Regions from separate parts of the Rhodovulum sp. P5 genome, predicted to be linked through region 1. Evidence: riboswitches for the same ligand, from Rfam matches in the RefSeq annotation. Region 1 holds a riboswitch; each other region holds the start of a gene.
What was found. A riboswitch is a leader RNA that binds a small molecule or an ion and turns the genes downstream of it on or off. The one in region 1 is predicted to bind cobalamin.

Region 1 (10,034 bases):
CCGGCACGCCGGGGCCGGTCGCTGATGATCCAGGGCACAAGTTCCGACGTGGGCAAGAGCCTGCTGGTCGCGGGCCTGTGCCGGGCCTATGCAAGGCGGGGCCTGAAGGTCGCGCCATTCAAGGCGCAGAACATGTCGAACAACGCCGCGGTGACGGTGGACAGTGACCTGCCCCCGGGCCCCGATGGCGACAGCCCGCGGGGGGAGATCGGGCGCGCGCAGGCGTTGCAGGCGCGGGCCGCGGGGTTGGCACCGTCCATCCACATGAACCCGGTGCTGCTGAAACCGCAGGCGATGGTCGGCTCTCAGGTCGTGCTGCGGGGGCGGGCCCTGGGCAACTGGCCCGCGCGGCACTATCACAACCTCAAGCCCATGCTTCTGCCCGCGGTGATCGACAGCTACGCCCGTGTCGCCGCCGACGCCGACCTGGTGCTGGTGGAGGGCGCGGGTGCCGGGACGGAGACATGGCTGCGCCATTGCGACATCACCAATATGCGGCTGGCCGAAGAGGCCGATCTGCCGGTCGTGCTGCTGACCGACAATGACCGCGGCGGGGCGATGGCCGCGGTGGTGGGAAGCTGGCTGCTCCACACAGAAGACGAACGGGCACGGATCAAGGGCTATATCGTCAACAAGTTCCGCGGCTATTTCTCGCTTTACGAACCCGCCTGCGCGACGATGACCGAAACGACCGGCTGGCCGCTGCTGGGCGTCGCGCGCTGGTTCGATGCAGCCACCCACCTGCCCGCCGAGGACGCGCTGGCGCTCGAACGCCCGCAAACCGCCACCGGTCAGGGGCTGGTGATCGCGGTGCCGCAGATCGCGCGGATGGCGAATTTCGACGATCTCGACCCGCTGTCATCCGAACCCGGGGTCGACCTGCGCTGGGTCCGGCCCGGTCAGCCGATCCCGGCGGAGACGGATGTCGTGCTGCTACCGGGATCGAAGACCACGCGGCCCGCGCTAGACTCGCTCCGCGAACAGGGATGGGACATCGACATCCTTGCCCATATCCGCCGCGGCGGCCGGGTCGTCGGCATCTGCGCGGGCTTCCAGATGCTGGGGCATGTCGTGCGCGACCCCGAGGGGATCGAGGGAGAGCCGGGCGAAACCCCCGGCCTTGGCCTGCTGGATATCAAGACGACCATCGGCGGGGACAAGCGATTGGTGGAGGTAGACGCCGAGGACACGCTCAGCGGCGCCCGCGTCACGGGGTACGAGATGCATATGGGCCGCACCGACGGGCCGGGGCTGACCCGCCCGTGGCTGCGGTTGAACGGGGCGGCCGAAGGCGCGGTGTCGGACAACGGCCGGGTTATGGGCGGCTATGTGCACGGGATATTCGGAGCCGATGCTTTCCGCCGCCATTGGCTGAAACAGATGGGCGGTGCGGCCTCGGGGCTGGACTACGAGACACAAGTGGACGACGCGCTGGACGCACTGGCCGACCAGTTGGAAACCGATCTGGATCTCGACGCGCTGCTGGCGCTGGCCCGATGACCGCCCGGCGGCTGATGGTGCTGGGCACCGGGTCGGATGTGGGCAAGAGCCTGCTGGTCGCCGGTCTGGCCCGGGCCTATGCCCGCCGCGGCATGCGCGTCGCGCCGTTCAAGGCGCAGAACATGTCGAACAACGCCGCCGTCACCGCCGATGGCGGAGAGATCGGGCGCGCGCAGGCGCTGCAGGCGCGCGCCGCGGGCGTGCCGCTTTCGGTGCATATGAACCCGGTGCTGCTGAAACCTGAAACGGATGTCGATGCGCAGGTGGTCGTGCAGGGGCGCGTGCAGGGGCGCTATTCAGCCGCCGCCTATCAGGCGTTGAAACCGTCCTTGCGCGCGCAGGTGTGCCACAGCCTCGACCGTCTGTCGGCCACCCATGACCTGGTGCTGATCGAAGGCGCGGGCAGCGGAGCGGAGCGGTATCTGCGCCCGCAGGACATCTCCAACATGGGGCTGGCGGAGGCAGCGGACTTGCCTTGCATTCTGGTGGGCGACGACTCTCGCGGCGGCGTCACCGCGGCGGCGATCGGCCATCACCGGCTGTGGACCGATGCCGAGCGCGCACGAGTGGCCGGCGTCATCGTCAACAAGTTCCGCGGCGACCCGAGCGTCTTCGCTCCCGCGGCCGACGATATCCGGGCCGAAACCGGCTGGCCCGTTCTGGGGCTCGTCCGCTGGTCGGACGCCGCGCGCCGCTTGCCGGAGGAGGATTCGCTGGGCCTTGGCCGCACCATGGGCGAACCGGGCGCCTGCGTCATCGCCGTGCCCGAACTGCCGCGGATCGCCAATTTCGACGATCTCGACCCGCTGGCGGCGGAACCGGGCGTGTCGGTACAGTGGGTCCGACCGGGCCAGCCGATCCCGGCGGAGGCGCGGGTTGTCCTCCTGCTCGGCTCCAAGACCACGCGGGCCGCGCTTGGGGCCGTGCAGGCCGAAGGGTGGGATATCGACATTCGCGCCCATCTGCGGCGCGGCGGTCGCGTGGTGGGCCTGTGTGCGGGGTTCCAGATGCTGGGGCACCGGGTCTGCGACCCGGACGGGATCGAGGGACCGGCCGGGGACACGCCGGGGCTGGGCCTGCTCGACCTCGAAACCGAGATCACGGACGACAAGCGGCTGGTGGAGGTCGATGCCGATGACAGCCTCAGCGGCACACGGATCACCGGCTATGAGATGCATATGGGCCGCAGCCGGGGCCCTGCCCTTGCCCGCCCGTGGCTGCGGCCGGGCGGGACGCCCGAAGGCGCGATCTCGGACGATGGCGCGGTCATGGGCAGCTATGTGCACGGGCTCTTTGCGTCGGACAGCTTCCGGCGGCACTGGCTGTCCGGGATCGGGGTTGAGGCGGCGCAGGCAAGCCACGCTGCGCGGCTGACCCGGGCGCTTGACGCCTTTGCCGACGAGATCGAGGCCGATCTGCACCTCGACGCCCTGCTTGCAATAGCACGATAGGCACGCAGCGCGCGCGCGCCGCGTTACCCTTCGGATCGACCTTTCGGCCCCTGCCGCAAAGTCCGACCAAACCGGGAGACGCCCCGGATCGGGGACCGGGGCGCGAAGAACCAAGCGGCGGGGCTCAATCCTCCTGCCCGTCGTCTTCCTTGCCCGGGGGCCGCGGACGGCGGGTGGGCGGCTCGGTCTGCGGCTTGCCGTTCCAGACCTGCGGATATTCCAGCCAGCGCTGGATGAAGTTCCACGATTGCAGGATGCCGTCATGGGGCAGCGTGCAGGCCGAACAGTCCTTCCGCGTCAGCCCGTTGGCGTCGGTATACACCTCGTAAGGGCCGGGGCATTCATAGGCGATCAGCGGGCAATAGCAGAACAGGCAGTTGAACTCCCGCTTCACGCCCTGATGGCAGGGCATGAACGGGCAGTTGGTATTGGTGAACCCCTTGAAGGCGTCGCTGGCCGTCAGGTCCTTGGGTTGCATCTTGCGGGTCCTCGCGGTCTTGGCCCCGACATGGGGCGGGTCAGTGGGCGCAAGACAGACGGCAGGGGCGCGTGCCCGGGGCCCGCATACCGCCTTGCCGCCGGGCCCGCCGCCCGGGGTTGGGTCGTCGTCGATCCGGCAGGTTTCCTGGCTTCGCGGGTCTCGGCCTGTTTGCCCGCCTTCCCGGACGGAACCGGTGGCATCTGGGCAAAGGCTCGCCGCTTACAGTTGCGGGGGCAGCGCCGGTATTGCACCGGCTTCCCTTTTCACTTCCGTCGGAAGCACCGGACCGCTGCGCCAGAGATCGCATCGTGATGCGGTCTGTCAAGGGCGGGCCGTTGCATCGGACGGGGGAGAATGCCATTCCCACGGCACGATCCACAGTTGGAAACCCGATGCGCCCCCTGCCTGTCCGTCCGTTCCCCATCCGCCAGCCCCGCCGCGCCACCGTCGCCGGCCATTTCGGCGAACTGCTGCAGGGGCGTCTGGGGGCAGAGGGGCCGGTGGCCCTGATCACGCTGCCCTGCCCGGCCCTGAGCGTCCGCGCGACATGGCACCCCGGGACGGGGTTCGGCATGTGGCAAGGGGCGGCGCGGGTGCTGAGCCGGGGCCAGATGGCAGAGCTGTTCGCGCTGACGGGGCGGCGCTCGACCTCCGGCCGTTGGCGCATTGCGGCCCGGATGCCGCCGGGGGGCGGGGCGGGCGCATCCACCGCCGCGCTGCTGGCGGCGTTGCGATGCCTGGACGACGCCCCCCGCCCGCCGGCGTCCGAAGCCGCCATTTGCCATGCGGTGGAAGGCGCCAGCGATCCGCTGATGCATGACACAGCCGAGCGTCTTCTCTGGGCACCGCGGCAGGCCCGCATCATCGCACACTTGCCGCCCCTGCCGGCCTTTGACGTGGTGGGCGGATTCGCCGGGCAGGGCACGCGGACCAACCCCGCCGATTTGCGCTTTGCCGATATCGAGGATCTGGTGGCGGCTTGGGCCAAGGCGCCCCCCCGCACAGTGCTGGCGGAGTTGGCAACCGAAAGCGCACGCCGCAACCATGCGCTGCGCGGCGGGCCGGACCCGGCACCGGTTTGGTCGGTCGGTCGCAAACATGGCGCGCTTGGGATCGTCGCGGCCCATACGGGCACAGCGCTCGGCCTGTTGTTCGCGCCCGGCACCGCGCCGCCGGCAGCCGGTGAGGCATTACGACAGGCGGGGCTTGGCCATGTGATCCGGTTCCGGACAGGGGGGCGGGGATGAGTGCAGCCGCGATGATTATCGCGATGGCGGTCGAGGGCGCCTTCGGTTGGCCCAATACGCTTTACCGACGGATCGGGCATCCTGTGACATGGATCGGCGCCCTGATCGACAGGCTGGAGCGGCGCTGGAACCGGCCCGATCTGGACGATGACACCCGGCGGCGGCGCGGGGCGGTGACCGTGGCGCTGACGGTTGCCGCAGCGGTACTGCCGGCCCTTGCCATATCGGCGCTGCTGCCCGGGGGGGTGCTTGGCATGGTTCTGACCGGACTGCTGGCCGCGCCGCTGGTTGCGACACGCAGCCTGCGCGATCACGTGGCATGGGTCGCCGCACCTTTGGCCGCGGGCGATCTGCCCGGCGCGCGGCGCGCGGTGTCGATGATCGTCGGGCGCGACCCGGCGCAGTTGGACGATGCCGGGCTGGCCCGTGCCGCGCTGGAAAGCCTTGCCGAAAATGCCTCTGACGGGGTGGTGGCGCCGGTGTTCTGGGGGGTGGTGTTCGGACTGCCCGGGATTGCGGGCTACAAGGCGATCAACACGCTGGACAGCATGATCGGGCACCGCAATGACCGCCACCTGCACTTCGGGCGCGTGGCCGCACGGCTGGATGACGTGGCCAACCTGATCCCGGCGCGGCTGACGGGGTTCTTGTTCTGCGCGGTGTCGGGGCGCCCCTTGCACGCCGTCGCCGTGATGCGCCGCGATGCCCGCGCCCACCGGTCCCCCAATGCGGGCTGGCCCGAGGCCGCGATGGCCGGGGCACTGGGGGTGCGGCTCTCCGGCCCGCGCAGCTATTGCGACCGGGTGAGCGAGGAGCCTTGGCTGAACGCGGGCGCACCGGATCCGGACGCGCGGGATTTGAACCGCGGCCTGTCGCTGTACCTGCGGGCGATGGGGATGCTGGCCGCTGGCCTTGCGCTGCTTGCCTTTGCGGCCTGAACCGGCAAAGACACCCCCATGACAAAACACAGGGACCATGGCGGCGACCTGACCGCCGCATGCGCACGACATGGCGGCACGCCGGAGGACTGGATCGACCTGTCGACCGGGATCAATCGCGTGCCCTATCCGTTTTCCGCCCCAGCGCCCGCGGCATGGCGCACCCTTCCCGGCCGGGCGGACACCGACCGCCTGATCGTCGCGGCGCGCGGGGCCTATGGCACCGACTGGCCGATCTTGCCCTTGGCCGGGGCGCAGGCCGCGATCCAGCTATTGCCCTGCCTTCGGGCGGCGGGGCCCGTGCGCATCATGGGACCGACCTACAATGAATATGCCGCCGCCCTGACCGCGGCCGGCGCCGACATCGTGCAGGTCGGCACGGTCGGTGACCTGGCGGGGGCGGGGTTGGGCATTCTGGTCAACCCCAACAATCCAGACGGGCGGCAGACCGCCCCTGACACGTTGCGCGACCTTGCGGCAAAGGTCGGGCTGCTGGTGATCGACGAAAGCTTTGCCGATCCGCATCCCGGCCTGTCGGTCCTGACAGGCCCCTGCCCGGACAATGTCGTCGTGCTGCGGTCGTTCGGAAAGTTCTACGGGCTGGCCGGACTGCGGTTGGGATTTGCGCTGGGGGCAGATCAGCATCTTGGACGGATGGCCCAACAGGCAGGCCCCTGGGCGGTCTCTGGCCCGGCGTTGGATATCGGGGGGCAGGCGCTGGCCGATGATGCATGGCGGGCGGACAGCATCGCGCGGCTGGGCGAGGACGCGGCACGGGCGGATGCCCTTGCGGCGCGGGCCGGATGGACACTTGTCGGGGGGACGGCGCTTTTCCGGCTGTATGACACGCCCGATGCCCGGGCCACGCAGATGCGATTGGCACAGGCGCATATCTGGTCGCGCATCTTCCCCTATTCCGACCGCTGGCTTCGGCTTGGCCTGCCGGGAACGGAGGCGGAATGGGCGCGGCTTGAGGCGGCGCTGCGTTAGGGGAACGCCTTATCAGGTTGCTGAAAACCAGAAATCCTGCCGTCGCAACAGAAAACCGATCCTTGTAAGCAACGATGGCGCAAGGCAAAAAGGGCCGCGCCTAACTCGGGGTGGGCGCAGCCCGGGCCAGCGTCGGGACGGTGTTCCGAACGCTCTCGACCTCAGGCGCATGTCGTGGGCTTTTTCAGCAGCCGCTTAGGTGTTGAACAGGAAGTGCAGGACGTCGCCGTCCTTGACCACGTATCCCTTGCCCTCCGCCCGCATCTTGCCGGCATCCTTGGCGCCCTGCTCGCCGCCGCAGGCGATGAAATCGTCATAGGCGATGGTTTCTGCCCGGATGAAGCCGCGTTCAAAATCGCCGTGGATGACGCCGGCGGCCTTGGGGGCTGGCGTGCCTTCGGGGATGGTCCAGGCCCGGGCCTCTTTCGGGCCGACGGTGAAATAGGTCTGCAAACCCAGAAGCTTGTGCCCCGCCTTGATCAGCCGGTCCAGCCCGGCCTCTTCCAGCCCCAGTTCCGACAGGAACATCTCGGCCTCTTCGGCGTCAAGCTGGCTGATCTCCTCCTCGATCTTGGCAGAGATCACAACGCTGGCCGCGCCCTGTTCCGCGGCCATCTTCGCCACCGCGGCGGAATTGGCATTGCCCTCTGCCGCCTCGTCCTCGGCCACGTTGCAGACGTAAAGCACGGGCTTTGCGGTCAGCAGTTGCAGCATGTTCCATGCTTTTTCGTCGTCTTCGGCCACCTCGACCGTGCGGGCCGGTTGCCCCGATTCCAGCGCGGCCATGGCGGCGTTCAGCAGGCGTTCCTGCTGAACCGCCTCCTTGTCGCCGCCGCGCACCTTGCGCACGAGGTTCTGGAGCCGCTTCTCGATCGACTCCATGTCGGCCAGCATCAATTCGGTCTCGATCACCTCGGCATCGGCAACGGGGTCGACGCGGCCCTCAACATGGGTCACATCGCCATCCTCGAAACAGCGCAACACATGGGCGATGGCGTCACATTCGCGGATATTGGCCAGAAACTGGTTGCCCAGCCCCTCGCCCTTGGACGCGCCCTTCACCAGACCGGCAATGTCGACAAAGGTCATGCGGGTGGGGATGATCTGCTTCGATCCGGCGATTTCGGCCAGTTTGTCCAGCCGCGGATCGGGCACCGCGACCTCGCCCACATTGGGTTCGATCGTGCAGAAGGGGAAGTTCGCCGCCTGCGCCGCCGCGGTGCGGGTCAGCGCGTTGAAGAGCGTCGACTTGCCCACGTTCGGCAGGCCGACGATGCCGGTCTTGAATCCCATCTGTCTCTCCGCGTTCGGGTTGCGGGGCCACCTACCCCGCGGACAGGCCCCGCGCAAGGGCCGCGACGTTGAGAATCGGGGCTCCCTGACGCATACTGTTGCCTATTCGCGTTCAATCTCTTCGCAACCGCAGGTTTTCGTCATGCCCCGGCTGATGTCGTACAATATCGAATGGTTCGACAACCATTTCGAAGCAGACAATTCGATGAAGACCGGCGCCAAGTCGGTGGCCAAGTTCGACGGGGTTGCGGCAGTCCTGTCGGAAATCGACCCCGATCTGGTGGGGATCACCGAGGCGCCGAATACCACGACCACGACCGGCGAACGGAACACGGTCGCAGCGCTTGAGGGCTTTGCAGCAGCCCGCGGGTTGCGCCAGCGCAAGGCACTTATGGGCTTTCCATCGGCCGGGCGGCAGGAAATCGCGGTGCTCTACGACCCAGACGTGTTCGAGGTGACCCATGATCCGGATGGCCGGAAAGGTTCCGTCTCTGACCCGCCGTTCAATGAGCAGTTCCAGATGGACAGCGACGGGGACGGCATAAAGGAGCTTTACAAGCACTACCGCCCGCCGCTGGAGGCCAAGGTCACGCGCAAGGACGGCGGCGACGATTTCTGGCTGATGGTGGTGCATGCGAAATCGAAGGGCATCTTCGACGCCATGGACCGCGTGCATTTCGAGCGCGCATCGGAACGCAACCGGCGCAAGCTTTTCGCCGAATGCACCTCGATCCGGAACCGCGCGACCGACTGGCTTCATGACGGCCGCCCGGTCGTTGTGATGGGGGATATCAATGACGGGCCGGGCTTTGATTTCTACGAAGGGCGCTTCGGGCGCAGCGCGGTCGAGGTCATCATGGGCAGCATCTTCGAGCCCGAGGATATCCTGTGCAGCCATCTGGGCATGCCGAAATGGGGCCGCTATGGGTGGGAGCCGTCGACGGCGCGGTTCACCGACGCGTTCACCGGCGACACGGTCAACGCGCTGATCGACCATATCCTTGCATCCCGCAAGGTCGCGGTGGCCGAGGGTGGGGCGAAGGTCTGGAACCCCTGGCAGCTTGATCTGGCGGAACCGCTGAAACCGGCGCTTCGCGATGGTTCCGACCATTTCCCGGTGACGCTGGACATCCTCTGACCGCCGGGCCCGACAGACGGCCCGCGCCATGCCGCCTTGATTTTTCGCGCGGCATTCTGCAAGTGGTCCCGAACCAGTTGCGAGGACCGACATGACCCGGATCGACGATACCTTCCAGCGCCTGAAAGCCGAGGGCAAGAAGGCCTTCGTTGCCTATGTCATGGCCGGCGATCCCGACTACGACACCTCGCTTGAGATCGTGAAGGGGCTGCCGGGTGCCGGCGTCGATATCATCGAACTGGGCCTGCCCTTCACCGACCCGATGGCCGATGGCCCGACGATTCAGCTGGCCGGGCAGCGCGCGCTGGAAGGCGGGCAAACCCTGCAAAAGACGCTGGATATGGCAAAGGCGTTCCGCGAAGGCGACGACAGCACGCCCATCGTGATGATGGGCTACTACAACCCAATCTATAACCGGGGCGTCGATACCTTTCTGAAAGACGCGAAAGAGGCCGGCATCGACGGGCTGATCGTGGTGGACCTGCCGCCCGAGGAGGATGACGAGCTTTGCATCCCCGCGCAGAAGGCGGGGCTGAACTTCATCCGGCTGGCCACGCCGACCACCGATGACAAGCGCCTGCCGCGGGTGCTGCAAAACACCTCTGGCTTCGTCTATTACGTCTCGATCACCGGGATCACCGGCGCGGCAGAGGCACAGGCGGCCGATGTCGCCCCCGAGGTCGCGCGGATCAAGGGCCAGACCGACCTGCCGGTGATCGTGGGCTTCGGCATCAAGACGCCCGAAACGGCAGAGGCCATCGCGGGCGTGGCCGATGGCGCGGTCGTCGGCTCTGCCATCGTGAAGCAGGTCGAGGACCGGCGGCCCGTCCCCGAGATCCTGGCCTATGTCAAGGCGTTGGCCGATGGGGCGCATCGGGCCTGATCGGTTCGTTCTGGCCCGGTTCAGGGTCGGTCGAACAAGGCCGTGACCCTTGGGGCGTGGGCACCCCGCCCGCCATGAATGGTATATCCGTAGTACCAGACACCCCCTTGGGT
Region 2 (10,034 bases), 210 kb from region 1:
AACACCACGTTGATCATCGGCAGGACCATCTCGCGGCGGGGCGGGCGCGGGGGGGCAGGGATCAGCATGGGCCTATTCCACAAGCACCAGGCGGCTGAACCCGGCGGCCTCCAGCCGTTCCATCACCGCGATGACCCGCTGCAGATCGGCCCCGTCGCGTGCCCGGAGGACGACCATGTCGGCGTCGGAGGACATCAGTGGCGCCAGCCGCCCCGCGATATTCGCCCCATCCACGGCCACGCCGTTCAGGGACAGCGCATCGGGGTGGATATCGACCAGCCGGGGTGGGCCGGCATAGGTGCCGCCCGTCCCGGCAAGGGTCAGCGGCACAACCATGTCCGAACCGAAGCGGGAGGCGAGCATGAAAAACACCAGCAGCAGGAACACCACGTCGATCATCGGCGTCAGATTGGGCCGGCGCGGGCGCGGGGGCGCCCCGAAGGAGAAACTCATGCCGCGGCGTCGGGCCGTCTGCCCGGCACGAGCGCGGCGCGCGGCCTTGCCCGCAGGAAGATCACCGTTGCGGCGTCTTCCATGTCATGGCGCAGCCGTTCGGCGATGCTTTCGAACCACACCAGCGCGACAGAGGCGACGATGGCCACGGCCATGCCCGCCGCGGTGGTCAGAAGCGCCTCCCATATGCCGCCGGCCAGTACCGCGGCATCGGCGCGGTTGCCCGTGGCCTCCAGCGCCTGAAACGCACCGATCATGCCCATCACGGTGCCCAGAAGCCCCAGCAGGGGGGCGACCGTGGCGATCAGTTCCAGCGACCGCAGACCGGTGCGCGCCTCGCTCAGCAGTGCGCGGGCCACGCGGCCGGTTTCGGCCTCGGCGGCCTCGATGCTCAGGCCGGGATCGCGCAGGGCCCGCATCGCGGCCCTGGCCATCCGCGCCCGAAGCGACCGGCGCCCCTCGACCAGCGCCAGCGCCGCGTCATGGTTCCCCTGTTGCCAGAGTGCGGCCGCCTGCGCCGTGCGCCGCCCGCCCGAAAACGCCCCCGATGACAGCAAGCGCCACGTCTTCCACAGGACCAGCGCGACAGTCACGACCGAAAGCGCGGCTATGGCCCAGATCGCGGGGCCGCCCTTGTCGAAGAGCGCCGCAAGATCGGCGAACGGTCTGCCAAGGGCTGCGGCGAAGGGAGAAGAGGGTATGTCCATGGCGTTGCGGCCTCCTGCCGGGGCGCCCCGCCCCGGGTTCGGGTTGCGATGCGATGGCAGGTCTCCTGACTTGCGGGTCCTCACAAGCGCCGGCCTTCCCGCGATCTGTCGCAGTGGCATGATCGGCGCTGCTCTCCGCTCACAGTTGCGGGGGCAGTTGCGGATTTGGCGCATCGTAGGGCGCCGCACCGCATTCCCTTTTTCCCGGCGGACAGGTCCGTATCGGGAAACCATCACCTTGCAGCTATCAAACCCGGGGCCTGTCTGTAAATCGGAAAAGGGCGGATGCGCCGCGCCGATGGGCAATCCGGCGGGGGCCGCGCGGGAAACGGCCGCCTTTGCCGGTTTGCCTTCGGGCGCAACTTCTGTATCCAAGGCGCGACTCGCCCGGGTCCGGTGTTTCACCGGGCGGCCGCCTTGCGCGCCAGTGGTCCGGACCATCGACAACCCAGAGCGTCAGCCGCCTCAGCGGGGCTGCGGCGCCCCACCAGCGGGGAGATCATGAAAGCACTTTACGCCTATCGCGACCAGTGGTTCGGCAATGTGCGCGGCGACATCCTTGCGGGGCTTGTCGTGGCGCTGGCCCTGATCCCCGAGGCCATCGCGTTCTCGATCATCGCGGGCGTGGACCCCAAGGTCGGGCTCTACGCCTCCTTCTCCATCGCGGTCATCGTGGCGATCACCGGCGGGCGGCCCGGCATGATCTCGGCCGCGACGGCGGCAACGGCCGTGCTGATGGTCACGCTGGTGAAGGAGCACGGTCTGCAATATCTGTTGGCCGCAACCGTGCTGGCAGGGCTGATCCAGATCGGGGCGGGGCTTGCGAAGCTGGGGCACCTGATGCGCTTCGTCTCGCGATCGGTCATCACCGGCTTCGTGAACGCGCTGGCGATCCTGATCTTCCTTGCGCAGGTGCCAGAGTTGATCGGGGTGACGTGGATCACCTATGTGATGGTCGCGGCGGGGCTTGCGATCATCTACCTGTTCCCGCTGCTGACGACGGCGGTGCCCTCGCCGCTTGTGACCATCATCGTGCTGACCATCGTCAGCATGGGGTTGGGCCTTGATGTGCGCACGGTCAGCGACATGGGCGCGCTGCCCGACACGCTGCCGGTGTTCCTGATCCCCGACATCCCGCTGACCCTGGAAACGCTGCAGATCATCCTGCCCTATTCCATCGGGGTCGCGGCGGTGGGGCTGCTGGAAAGCCTGATGACCCAGACGATCGTGGACGATCTGACCGACACGACCAGCGACCGGAACCAGGAATGCATCGGGCAGGGCATCGCCAACACCTGCACCGGGTTCATCGGCGGCATGGCGGGTTGCGCGATGATCGGCCAGTCGATGATCAACGTGAAATCCGGCGGGCGCGGGCGGCTCTCGACGTTCACCGCGGGCGCGATGCTGTTGTTCCTGATCGTGGTGCTGGGCGATCTGGTGGGCCAGATCCCGATGCCCGCGCTGGTGGCGATCATGATCATGGTTTCGATCGGGACGTTCTCTTGGTCCTCGATCCGGCAGTTGCGCGACCATCCCCGGTCGTCGTCCATCGTGATGCTGGCGACGGTGTTCTTCGTGGTCTACACCCATAACCTCGCCATCGGGGTGCTGGTGGGTGTGCTGCTTTCGGGCATCTTCTTCTCGGCCAAGATCGCGCAGCTTTTCCGCGTGACGTCGGAGATTTCGCCGGACGGGCGCGAACGCACCTATGTCGTCGAGGGCCAGCTTTTCTTCGCCTCGACCGAAGAGTTCATGAAGGCCTTCGACTTCAAGGAGGCGCTGGAGCGCGTGACCATCGATGTCAGCCGCGCCCATATCTGGGACGTCTCGTCCGTTGCAGCGCTTGACATGGCGGTGTTGAAGTTCCGGCGCGAGGGCGCCGAGGTCGAGATCAGGGGCATGAACGAGGCATCCGAGACCATCGTCGACAAGCTGGGCGTGCATGACAAGCCCGGCGCGATGGAAGACCTGCTGGGGCACTGAGGGGGTAAGGGAAATGTCCGGTATTCTGATGGCGCTGGTCGACGGCTCGGCCTATTCCGAAAGCGTGTGCCGCCATGTGGCGTGGATCGCGAAACGCACCGGGGCGCAGGTGAAACTCTACCACGTGCTCGACCCGCGCCGGGCGCAGGGGCAGCGGGACCTGTCAGGCTCGATCCGGCTGGGGGCGCGGTCCAACCTGATGAAGCAGTTGTCCGACCTGGACGAGCAGCACGCGAAACTGTCTCAGGCGCAGGGCCGCGCGATCCTGGAAGATGCCAAGGCCCTGATCGAGGGCGAGGGGGTGGCCGATGTCATCACCCGGCTGCGCCATGACGACATCGTCAACACGGTGGAGCAGAAGGAAGACGTGGCCGACATGATCGTGATCGGCAAACGGGGGGAGGCCGCGGGGCTGGAAAGCCCGCATCTTGGGTCGAACTTCGAGCGGATCGTGCGCGCCAGCCACAAGCCCGTCTTCGTGGCAAACCGGGCGTTCGCACCCATCAAGCGGGTGCTGATCGCCTATGATGGCGGCGTGTCCGCGATGAAGGCGGTCGACTACGTGGCGCGCGACCCGCTGTTTTCGGGGCTGGAGGTCGTGGTGGCCACGGTGGGCCATGAATCGGCGGACCTGCGCAAGGCGCTGGACAATGCGCGCGCGACCTTGAACGCAGGTGGGCACGAGGCCGAGGTTCGCACCCTGAAGGGCGCCCCCGACAAGGCGCTGGCAGAGCTGGTCGAGACCGGCGGGATCGATCTGCTGGTGATGGGCGCCTATGGTCATTCCCGCATCCGGACCATGGTCATCGGCTCGACGACGACGGAGATGATCCGCTCCTGCAAGGTGCCGGTCGTCCTGATGCGGTAGGCGTGCACCGCGCATTCTTGCCGCCTTTGATCGAGAACCGGGCGAAGGAAGCTGGCCGAAGGCCGCCGCGCCTTCGCCCGTCGATCGCGCACCTTCGCGCGTTGCTCTGGCCGTTATCCTCAGACTGAAATGGTCAGGCGCACGGGCGGCCGGTCTCAGCCCGCCAGCACCCGCTCCAGCACCGGGCGAAGGCGGGCCAGCGTCGCGTCCACATCGGCCAGCTTGTCGAGGCCGAAGAGACCGAGCCGGAAGGTCCGGAACTCGGCACCCTCACCCACCTGCAACGGCACGCCCGCGGCGATCTGCATCCCCTCGGCCAAAAACTTGCGGCCGTTCTGGATATCCGGGTCGCTGGTGAACGACACCACCACCCCCGGCGCGCCAAAGCCCGGGGCCGCGACTGAAACCACGCCCATTCCGGCCAGCATCTCGCGCACCGCATTGCCCAGTGCCCATTGCGCGTCTTTCGCGGCGTCAAAGCCCATCGCCCTGGTCTCTGTCATCGCATCACGAAGCCCCACCAGCGCATCGGTTGGCATGGTGGCATGATAGGCATGTCCGCCATCCTCATACGCCTTCATGATTGCGCGCCATTTCTTCAGGTCCATCGCGAAGGAATTCGACGCGGTGCCGTCCAGCCGTTCGGCCGCAAGGGCCGACAGCATCACCATCCCCGCCGAGGGGGAGGCCGACCAGCCCTTTTGCGGGGCCGAGATCAGAACGTCCACGCCGGTTTTCGACATGTCCACCCAGACGCAGCCCGACGCGATGCAGTCGAGTACCATCAGCGCGCCGACCTCGTGCGCGGCCGCGGCCATCTGCGTGATGTAGTCGTCGGGCAGGATGATGCCCGAGGACGTCTCGACATGGGGGGCGAAGACGACTTCCGGCTTGTCGTTCCTGATCGCGGCGATCACATCCTCGATCGGCGGCGGCGCGAAAGGTGCCTGCGGTATGTTGCCGGCGGGGCGTGCCATGACGACGGTCGTGTCCGCGGCAAAGCCGCCGGCCTCGAATATCTGCGTCCAGCGGTAGGAGAACCAGCCATTGCGCACGATCAGCGCGCGGCGCCCGGTTGCGAACTGGCGTGCCACGGCCTCCATCGCGAAGGTGCCGCCACCGGGCACCAATGCGACGGCCTCTGCGCCATAGACCTCGCGCAGCATGGCGGAGATATCGCGCATGACCCCCTGGAATTTGGCCGACATGTGGTTCAGGGACCGGTCGGTGAAGACCACCGAGAATTCGCTCAGACCATCGGGATCGACATCGGGACGCAAGCCGGGCAACGCGGGACCTCCTCTGAATTTTCCCTATCACGTCTAGGACCCGGAACGCCGGTCCGCCAGTCAAAAAGCCGCCGCTGGTTCCACATGGCCCGATGCAGGCCCGGGGAACCGGCGGTCAGGTCTTGCCCAGTTCGTGTTCCAGCCGCTGGCGCGCCACGGCCTCGTTCCGTTCGGACTGAAGCTGCGCGCTCAGCGCTTCTTCGACATAGTCGAGGTGCCGTTCCACGGCGGTCCGGGCGCCCGTGGGGTCGCGGGCCTGCAGGGCATCGTTGATCGCGCGGTGCTGGTCCAGCAGCATGTCGCGGGTCGTGCGCTGGCCGAACATGATCTGCCGGTTGTAGAACACGCCCTGCCGCAAAAGATCGAACATCGCCCGGATCATGTGCAGCATGACCACGTTGTGGCTGGCCTCGATGATGGCGAGGTGAAATTCCGCATCCAGCCGCGCCTCGTCCGTCGGGTCGCGCTTGTCGTGGGCGGCTTCCATCTTGGCAAGGATCGCGCCGATGACCTGCAGATCGGTGGTCGAGGCGAGAAGCGCCGCGCGTTCGGCGGCCAGCCCTTCCAGATCGCGCCGGAAGGCGATGTAGTCGAACAGCGCCTCCTCATGGGTGCCCATCAGCCGGATCAGCGCGTCGGAAAAGGCTGCGCCCAGCACCTCGGCCACATAGACGCCCGCCCCGGCCCGGCTGACCAGCAGGCCACGGTCCTGCAATTCGGAAATCGCCTCGCGCAGGGAGGGGCGGGAAACGCCCAGCTTTTCCGACAGGTCGCGCTCTGACGGCAGGCGCTCGCCCGGGCGCAGGATACCGCGCAGGATCAGCAACTCGATCTGCCGCACCACGGCATGAGAGAGCTTTTCGGGCTGGATTTTCTGAAATGGCATGTTGGCTGCTCCGAACCGGTCAAAATATATGACCGCTTCGGAGCGGGAACAATGGCAAATGCTGGGCCTTGCGCCGGGCGGCTTAGGCCATCGGGCGAATGATGATCTCTACCCGGCGGTTCTGCGCCCGGCCCGACGCCGAGAGGTTGGAGGCGACGGGCTGGTCCTCTCCGCGCCCATAGGCCCGCACGCGGGATGGCGCGACGCCCGAACGGGTCAGGACGGCGGATACCGATGCGGCCCGGCGGGCGGACAGGTCCTGGTTATAGGCTGCGGCGCCGGTGTTGTCGGTGTGCCCGATCACGTCGACCGTGGTCTGCGGATAGTCGTTCAGGCTGCTGGCCAGCACGCGCAGGTCGGCCTGCAGGTCCGGGCGCAGGGCCGCGCTATCGGTCGCGAACAGGATGTCCTGTGGCATGGTAACCACCAGTTCCGACCCGGTGTTCACGACAGAGATCCGGTCATCGCCAAGGTTGCCGCGCAATTCCTGCGCCTGCTTGTCCAGTTCGTTGCCGAAGGCCGCGCCGATCCCGGCCCCGATGGCCGCACCCACCAATGCGTCGCGGGCATCGTGCTTGCCGCCGCCGGTCGCGATCATGCCGGCCAGCGCCCCCGCACCGGCCCCGATGGCCGCGCCCCTTTTGAGGTTGCTGTTGGAATCGCCCGAGGTGGTGTCCACGCAGGCGCTCAGGCCGATGGCGCCAATCGCAGCAAGGATGACGGGATGTCTTGCACGGGTCATGTCTGCTCTCCTACCCTGTCCGCTTCGTTGCGGTTTACCCCGTTAATATAGGCCAGTCCGCCCGGCTTCGCGAGGGAGCAGATTTCACGGGCGGCGGTTCGGCGCCCGTTCAGCCGGCCTCGGCATCCGCCCGGGCCCCTTCCCAGGCCAGCAGCGCGCGCTTGACGGGCAGGCCCCAGTGATAGCCCCCAAGGGCGCCGGTCTTCCGCAGGGCCCGGTGGCAGGGAATGAGATAGCTGATCGGGTTGCGCCCCACCGCGGTGCCCACGGCGCGCACGGCCCGGGGGTTGCCGATGGCGCGCGCGATTTCGGAATAGGTGGTGACATGGCCGGAGGGCACGGACAGAAGCGCCTCCCACACCTTGATCTGGAACGGGGCGCCGATCAGGTGCAGCCGCGCCTCGCCCGATTGGGCAAAGGCAGCCGCGACCAGCGGCGCAAGGTTTTCGGGAGCCTCGACATACCGGGCCTCGGGCCAGCGCGCGGCCATGTCGGCAAAGGCGGCGTCGCGCCCGGTTTCCTCGGTGAAGGCAAGGCCGCACAGGCCCTTGTCGGTGGCCATGGCCAGCGTGTCGCCGAAGGGGCCGTCGAAATATCCATAGGCGATGGTCAGCCCCGCGCCCTTCTGTGCGTAGTCGCCGGGGCTCATCGCCTCCCACTTCAGAAACAGGTCGTGCAGCCGCCCCGATCCCGACAGGCCCAGCGTGTCTGCGGCGGCGAGCGTGGTGAAGCGGTCGCGCATCAGCGACCGCGCGTGGCCGAGCGTCAGGTATTGCTGATACCGCTTGGGAGAGACGCCGACCCAGCGGCTGAACACCCGCTGGAAATGTGCGGGGCTCATGGTCATTTCGGTGGCCAGCGCCTCCAGCGACAGCGCCTCGCCCCCGGCTGCGTCGATCCGGTCGATGGCGCGGCGGATGACCGCGAAATGGTAGCCCTCGGTTTCGTCTCTCGGCATGGTCCCGCTCCCTTTTGCGCGATCAAGGATAGGCGGGAGAGGCGTGCGCGGCGACCCGAAACCTGCGCCAAAGTGAGGGTGGAACCGTGCAAAAGCGCCTGCACATTGATCGGCACCTGGCAGGCCGCTAGCCTGCCGCCATGCGTGTCAGAATCAAGATCTGCTGTATCGCCACGCCCGAGGAAGCGATGCTTGCCATACGCCTTGGGGCAGATGCCCTCGGGCTGGTTGCGGCCATGCCCTCTGGGCCCGGTCCGATCTCCGATGATGCGATTGCCGAGATCACGGCCCTCGTCCCGCCACCGGTTGCGACCTTCATGCTGACGGCCGAGACCACGGCGGAGGCGATTGCGGCGCATATCGACCGAACGGGCCCCTCGACGGTTCAGATCGTCTCTCACATCGCGCCAGAGGAATCCCGTGCGCTGATGACTTTGCGTCCCGATATCCGCAGGGTGCAGGTGATCCATGTCGAGGATCGGGGCGCGCTGGACCTGATCCCGCATTACGCGCCCTTCGTTCATGCCTTCCTGCTGGATTCCGGCAGGCCGGGCGCCTCGGTGCCGGAACTCGGCGGAACGGGGCGCCCCCATGACTGGTCGATCAGTCGGGATTTCGTGGCGGCCAGCCCGCGGCCGGTGTTTCTTGCCGGGGGTCTGACTGCGGGCAACGTGCGGCAAGCCGTGGAACAGGTGCGCCCGTTCGGGCTGGATCTGTGTTCGGGGGTGCGAACCGATGGCAAGCTGGATGAGGTCAAGCTGCGGGCCTTCATGCGGGCGGCCAACGGGTCATAGCCGATCCGCATCTTGCCCCCGGCGTCCCCAGCAGGCATACGAACCGCCATGGCAAAGCCGCTCGACTATCACACGATCAAAGAGATCTTCACCCGCTTTCAGGCCGAGGAGCCCGAGCCGAAGGGGGAACTGGAACATGTGAACGCCTTCACCCTTCTGGTGGCCGTGGCTTTGTCGGCGCAGGCGACCGATGCGGGCGTCAACAGGGCGACGCGCCCGCTTTTTGCCAAGGTGGACACGCCAGAGGCGATGCTGGCGCTGGGGGAAGAAGGTCTGATCGAGCATATCAAGACCATCGGGCTTTACCGCAACAAGGCGAAGAATGTGCTGAAGCTCAGCAGGATCCTCGTCGACGAATATGATGGTGAGGTGCCGTCGTCCCGCGCGGCGTTGCAGGCGCTGCCGGGCGTGGGGCGCAAGACCGCCAACGTGGTTCTGAACATGTGGTGGGGGCTGCCGGCGCAGGCGGTCGATACCCACATCTTCCGCGTCGGCAACCGCACCCGCATCGCGCCGGGCAAGACCGTCGATATCGTCGAGCGCGCGATCGAGGACAATATCCCGGCCGAGTTCCAGCGCCACGCCCATCACTGGCTGATCCTGCACGGCCGCTACGTTTGCAAGGCGCGCAAGCCGATGTGCCCCAACTGCCTAATCCGCGATCTCTGCCCCTGTGAGGACAAGACAGAATGACCAAACCCTACCACGTTGTCGGCATCGGAAACGCGATGGTCGACGTTCTCGCCCATGCCGAAGACAGCTTTCTGGAAAGCCACGGCGTCCAGAAGGGCATCATGCAACTGATCGACATGGAACGGGCCGTGCACCTGTACGGCCAGATCGGCCCGGCGCAGGAAATCTCGGGCGGGTCGGCGGCGAACACCATCGCTGGCATCGCCCATCTGGGCGGGCGCACCGCCTATGTCGGCAAGGTCAAGGACGACCAGTTGGGCGCGATCTTTGCCCATGACCTGCGCGCGCAGGGGGCCGAATACGAAACCCCGATGGCACCCAACGGGGCAGAGGGCGAAACCGGCCGCTGCATCGTTCTGGTCACCCCCGATGGTGAGCGGTCGATGAACACCTATCTCGGCGTGACCGAGCATTTGACGCCGGCCGATATCGACGAACGGCAGGTGGCCGGGGCGGAGTGGATCTATCTGGAAGGCTATCGCTTCGACGGGCCTGACAGCCATGAAGCCTTTGCCAAGGCCATCGGCGCGGCCAAGGCCGCCGGGGGGCGTGTGGCGCTGACCCTGTCAGACCCGTTCTGCGTGGAACGTCACCGCGACGCCTTCCGCCGCATGATCCGGGCGGATGTGGACCTGTTGTTCGCGAACCGGGCCGAGAT
Region 3 (10,034 bases), 220 kb from region 1:
GCCTCGATCGAGGCCGCACCGGCCGAGTTGGCGGCCCTTGTCGACGCGTGGGAAGACCCGCCCGAGGCGGTCCAGACGCTCGCCGCACCGAACGCGCCCCTTGCGCTGCCTCACCTTCCGGACAGAGCGGACGCGTTTGTCGAAGCGTCCCCGCCGCTGGCCGCCCTTCCCGCGCCAAGCGCCCTGCCCTCCATCGCGGCGCCGGACACATCCCCCACCCCGGCCGTGCCAGCCCCTGCCAAGCCCCTGCCGCAGCCGCAAGCCGAACCGGCCGACGCCCCGCCCATCGCCGCCCCCGTCCGCAGGCGCGGCCACACGCCGCCCCCGCGACCAAGGCACCAACAGCCGCGCCTGCGGCGGCACCGCAACGGGCCGCGGGAACCGGGGGCAAGGGGCATGCCGGGCGCGCCGCGTCCCCGGCCGCATCGACGCTGTCAGAGGCCCGCGCCCACAGCCTGATCGCGAAATGGGGGGCCGGGATCAGGGCCCGTGTCGAACGGCGCAAGCGATACCCGCGCGCAGCGGGCCGTGCCGCGGGCACCGTGACCATCGCCCTGACCGTGGCCCCCGACGGGCGCCTGCAAAGCGCCCATATCGCGCGCACCTCGGGGCACCCGGCACTCGACGCGGCCGCCCTTGGCGCGGTGCGCGCCGCCGCTCCCTTCGCACGGGCCGCGAAAGGGCTGACCGACAGCAGCTACCGCTTTACCCTGCCGATCCGGTTTGCACCGTGAAGGTTCGCGGGATGCAGCCATGCCACAGTTGCATGACAGGCGCGGTCCCCCCTTGGCGGCCCCGGTGATTCTGCGCAATATGCGCCCGTTCTGGTCCGCGCGGTTCGCCGCGTGGTGAAAAGGGAACACGGTGCGGCGCCCGGTGCGCCAAGTCCGTGACTGCCCCCGCAACTGTAAGCGGAGAGCAGCGCCGACAACGCCACTGCGGACCCCCGCGGGAAGGCCGGTGACTGCGACGACCCGCGAGTCAGGAGACCTGCCGGAACGGCTCACCCGGTTCCCGTGCGGGGCGCGCGGCGGACGGCGGACCATTCCGCAGTGGTGGCGACGAGAGCCGTCAGCGGAACGGGCAACCCCTTCCGAAGACATACACAATAGAAGTGCAGCCTTTGGTTGCACAGTTCGGGGGAAGACATGAAAACCACCCTGCTTGCCGCCGGCGCGACCCTGCTGGCCGCCGGACCCGCCCTTGCCCAGCAGACAGACCCCTTCACGCTGGACGAGATCATCGTCGGCGCCGGCCTGACACCGATCGAAGCCGCGCGTTATGGCCGGGCCGTGACCGTTGTCACCGCGGAAGAGTTGCAAGAGCGCCAGATCCGCTATGTCACCGATGCGCTGCGCGCCCTGCCCGGCGTCGCCATCAGCCAAAGCGGCGGGGCCGGTACGGCCACCGCGGTCCGCATGCGCGGGTCTGAAAACAACCACGTCCTTGTCCTGATCGACGGGGTGGACGTGTCGAACCCCTCCACCGGGGCGTATGACCTGTCGAACCTGCTGGCCGATGATATCGAACGGATCGAGGTTCTGCGCGGCCCGCAATCCTCGGTCTACGGGTCCAACGCCATCGGCGGGGTGATCAACATCGTCACCAAGACCGCCAGCATGCCGGGGTTCGAGGGGACCGCGACCGTTGGCCTTGGCACGCAGGAAACGGCTGGCGCAAGCATCGCCCTGCGCTACACAGGTGACCGGGCGCGGTTCTCCTTCTCGTCAGCGCGCCGGGTGACCGATGGCTTCGACATCTCCAACGACACCGATGGCAGTGCCGACGGCACCGCGAACACAACGCTCAATGCCCGTGCCGAATTCGACCTGACCGAGGATATCACCATCGGCGCCACGCTGCGCCGGACCGAACAGGTGTCGGACTACGACGCGTTCAACTGGGGCGCGGCCAGCGCCGAAGACCTTGTCACCGATGGCGCCTATCAAAGCGATGTCACCAACATCTTCGGCGCGCTTCACGCCCGGGCCGATGCGTGGGACGGACGCTTCCGCAGCGAATTGCGCTACAGCGCCGGGGACATGGACACGATGCACACGCTGTCGGGAACGCCGACGTCTGACTACACCACGACGCGCACGGATCTGAGCTATCGCGGCAGCCTGGCCCTTGACGGGGCGGACGTGGAGAGTTCTGCCCAGGTCCTGAGCGGTTATATCGAACGCAAGCGCGAGACGTTCCAGAACAACGACGCGACGCTGGTCTTCGACGCCTCCATGCTCGACAAGCAATCGCGGACCCTTCTGGGATATGTGCTGGAATATCGCGGGTCGTTCCTGCAGGACGCGCTGACGGTGCAGGCCACCGCACGCCATGACGACAACGACGATTTCGCCGATGCCGATACGTGGTCCCTCGGCCTGTCCTACACCCTGCCCAACCAGACCACGCGCCTGCATGCCTCGGCCGGGACCGGTGTTCAGAACCCCACCATGTACGAACAGTTCGGCTATAATCCCGGCATGTGGAACGGCAATCCCGATCTCGAACCGGAAAAGAGCAAGGACTGGGATATCGGGATCGAGCAGCGTTTCCTGGGGGATCGCGGTGTGATCGACCTGACGTATTTCCGCTCTACCCTGACCAACGAGATCTCCAGCACCTATGATGTGAACACCGGCATCTCCACCCCCTATAACGAGGATGGCCAGAGCGACCGCGAGGGGATCGAACTGTCGGCGGAATACAGTTTTGACAACGGCCTGACGCTGGGGGCGGGCTACACATGGCTCGACGCGACCGATCCCGATGGCGAGGTCGAGGTGCGCCGGCCGGAGCGGGAGCTTGGCCTGCATGCCTCCTATCTGCTTCCCAACGACAAGACCTTGATCGGGGCCGATCTTCGTCATGTCTCGGGGCTGTGGGATCTGGACTATACCGCCGCCTCGCTCGGGGCGAACCGGATCAGGCTGGACGACTACACCGTGGTCAACCTGACGCTTCAGCATGAAGTGAACGACCGGCTGACCCTGACCGCCCGGATCGACAACCTCTTCGACGAGGACTACCAGGAGATCTACGGCTATGACGCGCCCGGCCGATCCGTCTATGCGGGCCTGACGGCGCGCTTCTGACGATGCGTGGCTGGCTGCCCCTTGCTGCCGCCTTTGGCCTCGCCCTGTCCGGGGCGGGGCATGCGGCACCCAGCCGGGTGGTGTCGATGAATCTGTGCACCGATCAGCTTGCCCTGATGCTGGCCGCGCCGGGGCAACTGGTGTCCGTCTCCGTCTTCGCGAAACAGCCCCAGACCTCGGTGATGGCCGAAGCCGCGCAAGCCTATCCCAACAATCACGGGCTGGCAGAGGAGATCTATCTGCTCAACCCCGATCTGGTGGTCACCGGGCAGTTCACCGGGCAGGACACGGTGTCGATGCTGCGCCGGCTGGGGGTCCCGGTGGTGACCATGGCGCCGGCCTATTCGCTGAACGACATCCGCGACCGGATCACCGAGATGGGCCAGCATCTGGGGCGCGAGGAAACGGCGGCAGAGATCGTGGCACAGTTCGATGCCGATCTGACTGCCCTGACCGCAGATAGCCCGGACGAGCGGCCGCGCGCCGCGGTCTACACCGCGCAGGGCTATACCCCCGGCCCGAACAGCCTGTCGGGCGCGATGCTGGAGGCCGCGGGCTTCGACAATCTGGCGACAGAGCTTGGGCTGAGCGTCGGCGGGCGCATCCCGCTGGAACAACTGGTCATGCTCGACCCCGATCTGGTGGTTTTGCCGACACCTTGGCCGGGCGCCTCCCGGGCAGAGGATATCCTGACCCATCCCGTCCTGAAGAAACTGCAGGCGCGCGCCGGCACCGCGCCGCTCGCCGACCGGGACTGGGTCTGCGGCACGCCCCATGTGCTGCGCGCCATCGCCGGGCTGGTCGCGGCCCGCAAGACGCTGGAGGATGCACAGTGATCGGCTATCGCCTTCTGCTCGCCGCGCTTGGCGCGCTGGTCGGGGCGCTTTTTGTCGCCTCGCTCGTGCTCGGGCCTGCCGACATCGCACCGGGGCAAAGCCTGCACGCGCTGGTCTTCGGCGACTCCGGGCCGCTGACGCTGGTGATGCGGGAAATCCGCCTGCCGCGGGCGATCCTTGCGGCGCTGGTTGGCGCCAGCCTCGGGCTCAGCGGCGCCGCGCTTCAGGGCTATCTGCGCAACCCGCTGGCCGAACCGGGCCTGCTCGGGGTCAGCGGGTCGGCCGCCCTTGGCGCGGTGGTGTCGATCCAGACCGGGGTGACCGCAGGTCTTTCCCTCGCCCTGCCCTTCGCCGCGCTTGGCGGGGCGGCCGTGTCGGTTGCGCTGCTGTTACTTCTGGCGGGTCCGCGCGGCGGGTCGCTGACGCTGATCCTTGCCGGGATCGCGATCTCGGCCCTGGCCGGGGCGCTGACCTCGCTGGCGCTGAACCTTTCCCCCAACCCCTTCGCCGCCAGCGAGATCGTGTTCTGGATGCTGGGCTCGGTCTCGGACCGCTCGTTCGTCCATGTCGCGCTGGCGCTGCCCTTCATGGCCGCCGGGGCCGCGCTGGTTCTGCCGCTGGGGCGCGGGCTGGATGCGCTGACGCTGGGCGAGGATGCGGCAGAGGCGCTGGGCATCCGGCTTGGCCGGCTTCGGCTGCGGCTGGTGACGGGCGTGGCTGCCATGGTCGGGGCCGCGACGGCAGTGGCCGGGGCCGTCGGTTTTGTGGGGCTTGTCGTGCCCCATCTGTTGCGCCGCGCAGTGGGGGCACGCCCGGCCCGGCTGCTGCCCGCCAGCGCGCTGGGCGGGGCGGCGATGGTGCTGGCCGCCGATCTGGCCGTGCGCCTGATCCAGCCGGACCGCGACCTGAAGCTTGGCGTGATGACCGCGATCGTCGGCGCGCCCCTGTTCCTGCATCTGGTCTATCGCACGCGGAGGGATCTGGAATGACGCTTCTCGCGCTTGACGGGCTGACCGTGCGGCGGGGCGATTGCCCGGTGGTGGACGGGGTTTCGCTCTCCGTGGCGCCGGGGGAGGTCGTGGGGCTGGTCGGGCCCAATGGGGCGGGCAAGACGACACTGATGCGGGCCGCCCTTGGCCTTCTGCCCCATCGCGGGCAGTCCTCTCTGGCCGTGCTGCCGCCCATCGACCGTGCCAGACAGGCCGCGTGGTTGCCGCAGTCCCGCGAAATCGCGTGGCCCGTGACGGTGGAAACCCTTGTCGCGCTGGGACGACACCCCCATGGCGGCGGGGCGCCTGCCGCCGACAAGGACGCCATCGCCCGCGCCCTTGCACGGATGGACCTGACCGGCTTCCGCAACCGGATCGCCACCCGGCTGTCGGGCGGGGAACAGGCCCGCGTTCTGCTGGCCCGCGCGCTGGCACAGGACACGCCGCTGTTGCTGGCCGATGAACCCATCGCCGGGCTCGACCCCGCGCACCAGCTTGCCACGATGGCGGTGTTCAACGATCTCGCGGCCGAGGGGCGGGGTATTCTGGTCTCGCTTCACGATCTGGGCCTGGCGGCGCGGTTCTGCACCCGGCTTGTTCTGATGCAGGCCGGTCGCGTGGTGGCCGAAGGCGCACCCGATCAGGTGCTGTCGGCCGAGCGGCTGGCCGATGTCTTTGCCATAACCGCCTGGCGCAAGGAAACGCCCGAGGGGCTGATCCTGCACCCGCTCTCCATCGCCGATCCCGCGCCGTGAAGGTCACCCATCGCGCGCCGTGGCTGATCGCCGATCTGGGCGCCCCGCACCGTGTGCTGAGTTGGGCGCTGAACCGTCCGGGATTTGTGACCGCCCGGCGGATCGTCTTTCGCGAGGTCCGCAACCGGGATCTGCCGGTGGAGGTCGATGCGACGGCGTGGCTTCAGGCCGAACTGGCCACGGCGGGGCTGGCGGACGCGCCGGCCCTGCTGACCTCGCGCAGCGTGGCAAGCTTCGCGCAGACGCGCGCCGACATCGAACGGGTGACCGTGCACTGTCTGGCCACCGTGGGCCTGTCGAATTCCGAACGGGTCGGCCACCGGCAACGCTTCGACCCGGCGCGCTTTGGAACCATCAATATCGCGCTGTCCTGTTCCGCCGGGCTGACCGAAGCCGCCCAGATCGAGGCGATGACCATCGCCGCATCCGCCCGAACCGCCGCGATCATCGAGGCTGGGTTCGACCTGCCCGAGGGTCGGGCGACGGGCACCGGGACCGATTGCATTGCCTTGGCGGCCCCGCCGGGCGATCTGCCCTTTGCCGGGCTTCATACCGATATCGGAGAGGCGCTTGGCCGTGCGACCTACGATGCCGTGGACGCAGCCGCGGCGGACTGGCTGACCACCCGGCCCGACCTGCTGGGCGACGGCCCTTAAGGTCAGTATCTCAGGTGAACTTCCGGAACAGCTTGGTCCGGTCGAACATGTCGTCCAGCGTCTCCATCCGGGTGCGGGTTTCGGCCCATGTCCGTTCCTGCACGGCCGCCACGACGGTTTCGACCAGCAAAAGGGTCGAAATCGCGGAATCCCAAGCCGAGGGCACAACAGTGCGCCCCGTCAGGCAGTGCCGGGCAAGCACATGAACGGGAGAGCGCCACTGGTCCGTGAACAGCACGATCTCGGCCCCGCGGTCGGTCGCCATCTCGGCCAGTTTCAGCGTCGTGCTCTCATACCGGCGAAGGTCGAAGATCACCACAACGTCGCCCTCGGCCACGTCCAGCAGGTATTGCGGCCAGCCGTTGGACTGGCCTTGCAGATGCACGACACCCGGCCGCAGCATCTGGAGGTGCAGAAACAGATAGTCGGCCAGCACCCGGGTGATGCGCCCGCCCGCGACATGAACCCGCCGGTCCGGATCGGCCAGCAGATCGCAGGCCGCGTCGAAATCGGTCGGGTCGATCTGCGACAGGCATTGCCGGATATTGTCGATCACCGCCTCGGTGAACCGGTTCAGGATATGCCCGCCCGGGGCATGACCCGCCCATGTCTCCCGCCGGGCGATGGGGCCGGAGATCTTCGCCTCAAGCTCCACCCGCAGGGCCGCCTGGAAATCGGGGTAGCCGGCGAAACCCAGCTTTTGCACCATCCGCGCGACCGTGGGCGTTGAAACACCCGCGCTATGCGCAACCTGCGTGATCGAGCCCAGACCGGAGACCGGGTAGTTCGACAGAATCGTGTCGGCCAACTGCCGCTCTGCCCGTGTCAGCGTATCGAGCCGGGCGTTCAACCTTTCGGCGATGGTGTCGTCATGGTCCGGCACGGATCGGCCTCCTTTGCTCAATATAGCGTCAGGTGTGAATCGGCTGAAGAGATATTTTCAGAAATTCATTTGACAGGTCGAGTTCGCCTGAAGAAATCTGTTCGCGATGATGAGGGGCCGCGCGTGACGGAAATCGGGACGGACATATCCAGACACAGGCCACTTGTGCAGACCGGCGATGCCGCGTCTGACCTCGTGATCGTCTGCGAACATGCCTCTGCCGAAATCCCGCCGGACCTGAACGATCTTGGTCTCGACGCAGAACACAGGTTCAGCCACGCGGTATGGGACCCCGGCGCGCTTGGGGTGGCACAGGCGATGCGCGCCGCCCTTGATGCGACGCTGGTGGCCGCGACGGTCTCTCGCCTTGTCCATGACTGCAACCGCCCCGGCGGCGCGCCCGAGGCGATGCCGGCACAGACCGAGGTGATCGCGATCCCCGGCAATGCAGGGCTGAGCGCTGCCGACCAGGCAGAGCGGGCCCGCCGTTACTACGACCCGTTCCGGGGCGCGCTGGACCAGGCGCTTGCCGACCGGCCAAGGCCCCCGGTGCTGGTCACTGTGCACAGTTTCTCTCCGGTCTGGCACGGGCATCCGCGGGCGGTCGAACTGGGTATCCTGCACGATACCGACGACCGCCTTGCCCGGGCGATGCTGGCCGAGGCATCGGCGCAAACCGACCTGCGCGTCGCCGCGAACGAACCCTATGGACCGGAACACGGCGTGACCCATACACTGCGCCTGCACGGGGTCGAAAAGGGGCACGCGAACGTCATGCTGGAAATCCGCAACGACCTGATCGCCGACCCGACGACACAGACGGCGATGGGCCAGAGGCTGGCCGCCCTGGTGCGGGACGCCCTGACCGCCATGGGTCACGGGGGCCGGTCGTGACAGGGGTCATGCGGGGATATGTGCGCATCATCGATGCCGTGAACTACCGCATCGGCCGGGTGATGATGTACGGCATCTTCGTGATGATGGGGATCCTCTTGTGGTCCTCAATCTCGAAAACCTTCTTCCTGCCCTCGCTCTGGACGCTGGAAATGGCGCAATTCGCGATGGTCGCCTATTACATCATGGGCGGCCCCTATTCGATCCAGTTGGGATCGAACGTGCGGATGGACCTGTTCTATGGCCGCTGGTCGATCACCCAACGGGCGTGGACAGATGCCTTCACCGTTCTGTTCCTGATCTTCTTTCTTGGCGTGCTGCTTTATGGCGGGATCGACAGCCTGCTTTACAGCCTGCAATACAACGAACGCAGCCCGACGGCGTGGCGCCCCGTGCTGTGGCCGATCAAGTCGATCATGTGCCTTGGCCTGTTCCTGATGATCCTTCAGGCGATATCGGAACTCTTCAAGGACATCGCGCATATACGGGGCATTGAGATCTGATGTCCTATGAGATGATCGCCATCCTGATGTTCGCATCGATGATGCTGATGCTGATGACCGGCCAGCGGGTTTTCGGCGCCATCGGGGCGGTGGCCGCGATCGCGGCGCTGGCGCTTTGGGGCACGGGCGGGTCGGTCATTCCGTTCTCGGCCGCGATGAAGCTGATGAAGTGGTATCCGCTGCTGACGCTGCCGATGTTCATCTTCATGGGCTATGTGCTGAGCGAGAGCCGGATCGCCGACGATCTGTACAAGATGTTCCACGTCTGGATGGGGCCTGTCTCCGGTGGGCTGGCCATCGGAACCATCGGCCTGATGGTGCTGATCTCAGCCATGAACGGTCTGTCGGTCGCGGGCATGGCCATCGGGGCGACCATCGCGCTGCCCGAACTGCTCAAGCGCGGCTACGACAAGAAGATGGTGACCGGCGTGATTCAGGCCGGGTCGTCGCTCGGGATCCTTGTGCCGCCGTCGGTCGTGCTGGTGCTCTATGCGATGATCGCGCGGCAGCCGGTGGGGCAGCTTTGGTTGGCCGGCATCATTCCGGGCCTCGTCATGGCCGCGATGTTTGTGGCCTATATCTATATCCGCTGCCGGATCACGCCATCGCTGGGCCCCGCCCTGCCGCCGGGGGAGCGGGACGAGATCACCATGGGCGAAAAGCTGCGTCTGCTGAGCGCCGGCCTCCTGCCGCTTGCGATCTTCGCCGCGATGATGGTGCCCTTTATCAACGGCTGGACCTCGCTGGTGGAAAGCTCTGCCATCGGGGCGATCACCGCGTTTCTTGCGGCGGTCGTCAAGGGCCGGATGACGCGCGAGGTGTTCGAAACCTCGGTCCGGCAGACGCTGGCGATTTCCTGCATGTTCATGTGGATCATCCTCGCCGCCATGGCCTTTGGCGCGGTGTTCGACGGGCTGGGCGCGGTGCGGGCCATCGACAACCTGTTCACCGAACAGCTTGGCCTCGACCCGTGGATGATCCTGATCCTGATGCAGCTTTCCTTCCTGCTGATGGGCACGTTCCTTGACGACACCGCGATGCTGGTGATCGTGGCCCCGCTTTACGTGCCGCTGGTCAAGGCGCTGGGGTTCGACCTGATCTGGTACGGTGTGCTGTACACCATCACCACGCAGATCGCCTATATGACGCCGCCCTTCGGCTATAACCTGTTCCTGATGAAGGCGATGGCCCCCAAGGAAATCGGGCTGCGCGATATCTATTCGTCCATCGTGCCCTTCGTGATCGTGATGATCGCGGCACTCGCCCTGATCATGGCCTTCCCGCAGATCGCGCTTTGGCTGCCGCATACCGTGTATGGATTATAACCAGAGCCCCGACGAAGGGGCCCGATCGGGGCAAACTGCCCCCCCCAGCAAGGAGAATAGGATGACCACAAGACGCAAGTTCCTGACCGCCGCCGCGG

Region 2: linked by a shared signal. The riboswitch ahead of RGUI_RS07655 (MotA/TolQ/ExbB proton channel family protein) and the one ahead of RGUI_RS06600 (cysteine-rich small domain-containing protein) in region 1 are both predicted to bind cobalamin.
Region 3: linked by a shared signal. The riboswitch ahead of RGUI_RS07675 (TonB-dependent siderophore receptor) and the one ahead of RGUI_RS06600 (cysteine-rich small domain-containing protein) in region 1 are both predicted to bind cobalamin.

Annotation. Positions count from the first base shown of each region.
Region 1 is NZ_CP015039.1:1,346,755-1,356,788, forward strand. It holds gene RGUI_RS06590 (cobyric acid synthase) at 1-1,500, shown strand, start outside; gene RGUI_RS06595 (cobyric acid synthase) at 1,497-2,951, shown strand; gene RGUI_RS06600 (cysteine-rich small domain-containing protein) at 3,076-3,429, opposite strand; cobalamin riboswitch at 3,549-3,733, opposite strand; gene RGUI_RS06605 (hypothetical protein) at 3,825-4,679, shown strand; gene cbiB (adenosylcobinamide-phosphate synthase CbiB) at 4,676-5,617, shown strand; gene cobD (threonine-phosphate decarboxylase CobD) at 5,636-6,607, shown strand; gene ychF (redox-regulated ATPase YchF) at 6,803-7,900, opposite strand; gene RGUI_RS06625 (endonuclease/exonuclease/phosphatase family protein) at 8,055-9,038, shown strand; gene trpA (tryptophan synthase subunit alpha) at 9,130-9,921, shown strand; gene RGUI_RS06635 (hypothetical protein) at 9,942-10,034, opposite strand, start outside.
Region 2 is NZ_CP015039.1:1,554,508-1,564,541, reverse strand. It holds gene RGUI_RS07665 (biopolymer transporter ExbD) at 1-68, opposite strand, end outside; gene RGUI_RS07660 (biopolymer transporter ExbD) at 73-453, opposite strand; gene RGUI_RS07655 (MotA/TolQ/ExbB proton channel family protein) at 450-1,160, opposite strand; cobalamin riboswitch at 1,198-1,410, opposite strand; gene RGUI_RS07650 (SulP family inorganic anion transporter) at 1,662-3,146, shown strand; gene RGUI_RS07645 (universal stress protein) at 3,160-4,014, shown strand; gene RGUI_RS07640 (aminotransferase class V-fold PLP-dependent enzyme) at 4,170-5,303, opposite strand; gene RGUI_RS07635 (FadR/GntR family transcriptional regulator) at 5,419-6,189, opposite strand; gene RGUI_RS07630 (OmpA family protein) at 6,272-6,931, opposite strand; gene RGUI_RS07625 (bifunctional helix-turn-helix domain-containing protein/methylated-DNA--[protein]-cysteine S-methyltransferase) at 7,041-7,889, opposite strand; gene RGUI_RS07620 (phosphoribosylanthranilate isomerase) at 8,030-8,683, shown strand; gene nth (endonuclease III) at 8,732-9,376, shown strand; gene RGUI_RS07610 (adenosine kinase) at 9,373-10,034, shown strand, end outside.
Region 3 is NZ_CP015039.1:1,564,997-1,575,030, forward strand. It holds gene RGUI_RS07670 (TonB family protein) at 48-734, shown strand; cobalamin riboswitch at 809-1,013, shown strand; gene RGUI_RS07675 (TonB-dependent siderophore receptor) at 1,149-3,095, shown strand; gene RGUI_RS07680 (ABC transporter substrate-binding protein) at 3,098-3,931, shown strand; gene RGUI_RS07685 (iron ABC transporter permease) at 3,931-4,920, shown strand; gene RGUI_RS07690 (ABC transporter ATP-binding protein) at 4,917-5,675, shown strand; gene RGUI_RS07695 (adenosylcobinamide amidohydrolase) at 5,672-6,331, shown strand; gene RGUI_RS07700 (MurR/RpiR family transcriptional regulator) at 6,342-7,214, opposite strand; gene RGUI_RS07705 (N-formylglutamate amidohydrolase) at 7,380-8,108, shown strand; gene RGUI_RS07710 (TRAP transporter small permease subunit) at 8,105-8,611, shown strand; gene RGUI_RS07715 (TRAP transporter large permease subunit) at 8,611-9,936, shown strand; gene RGUI_RS07720 (TRAP transporter substrate-binding protein) at 9,998-10,034, shown strand, end outside.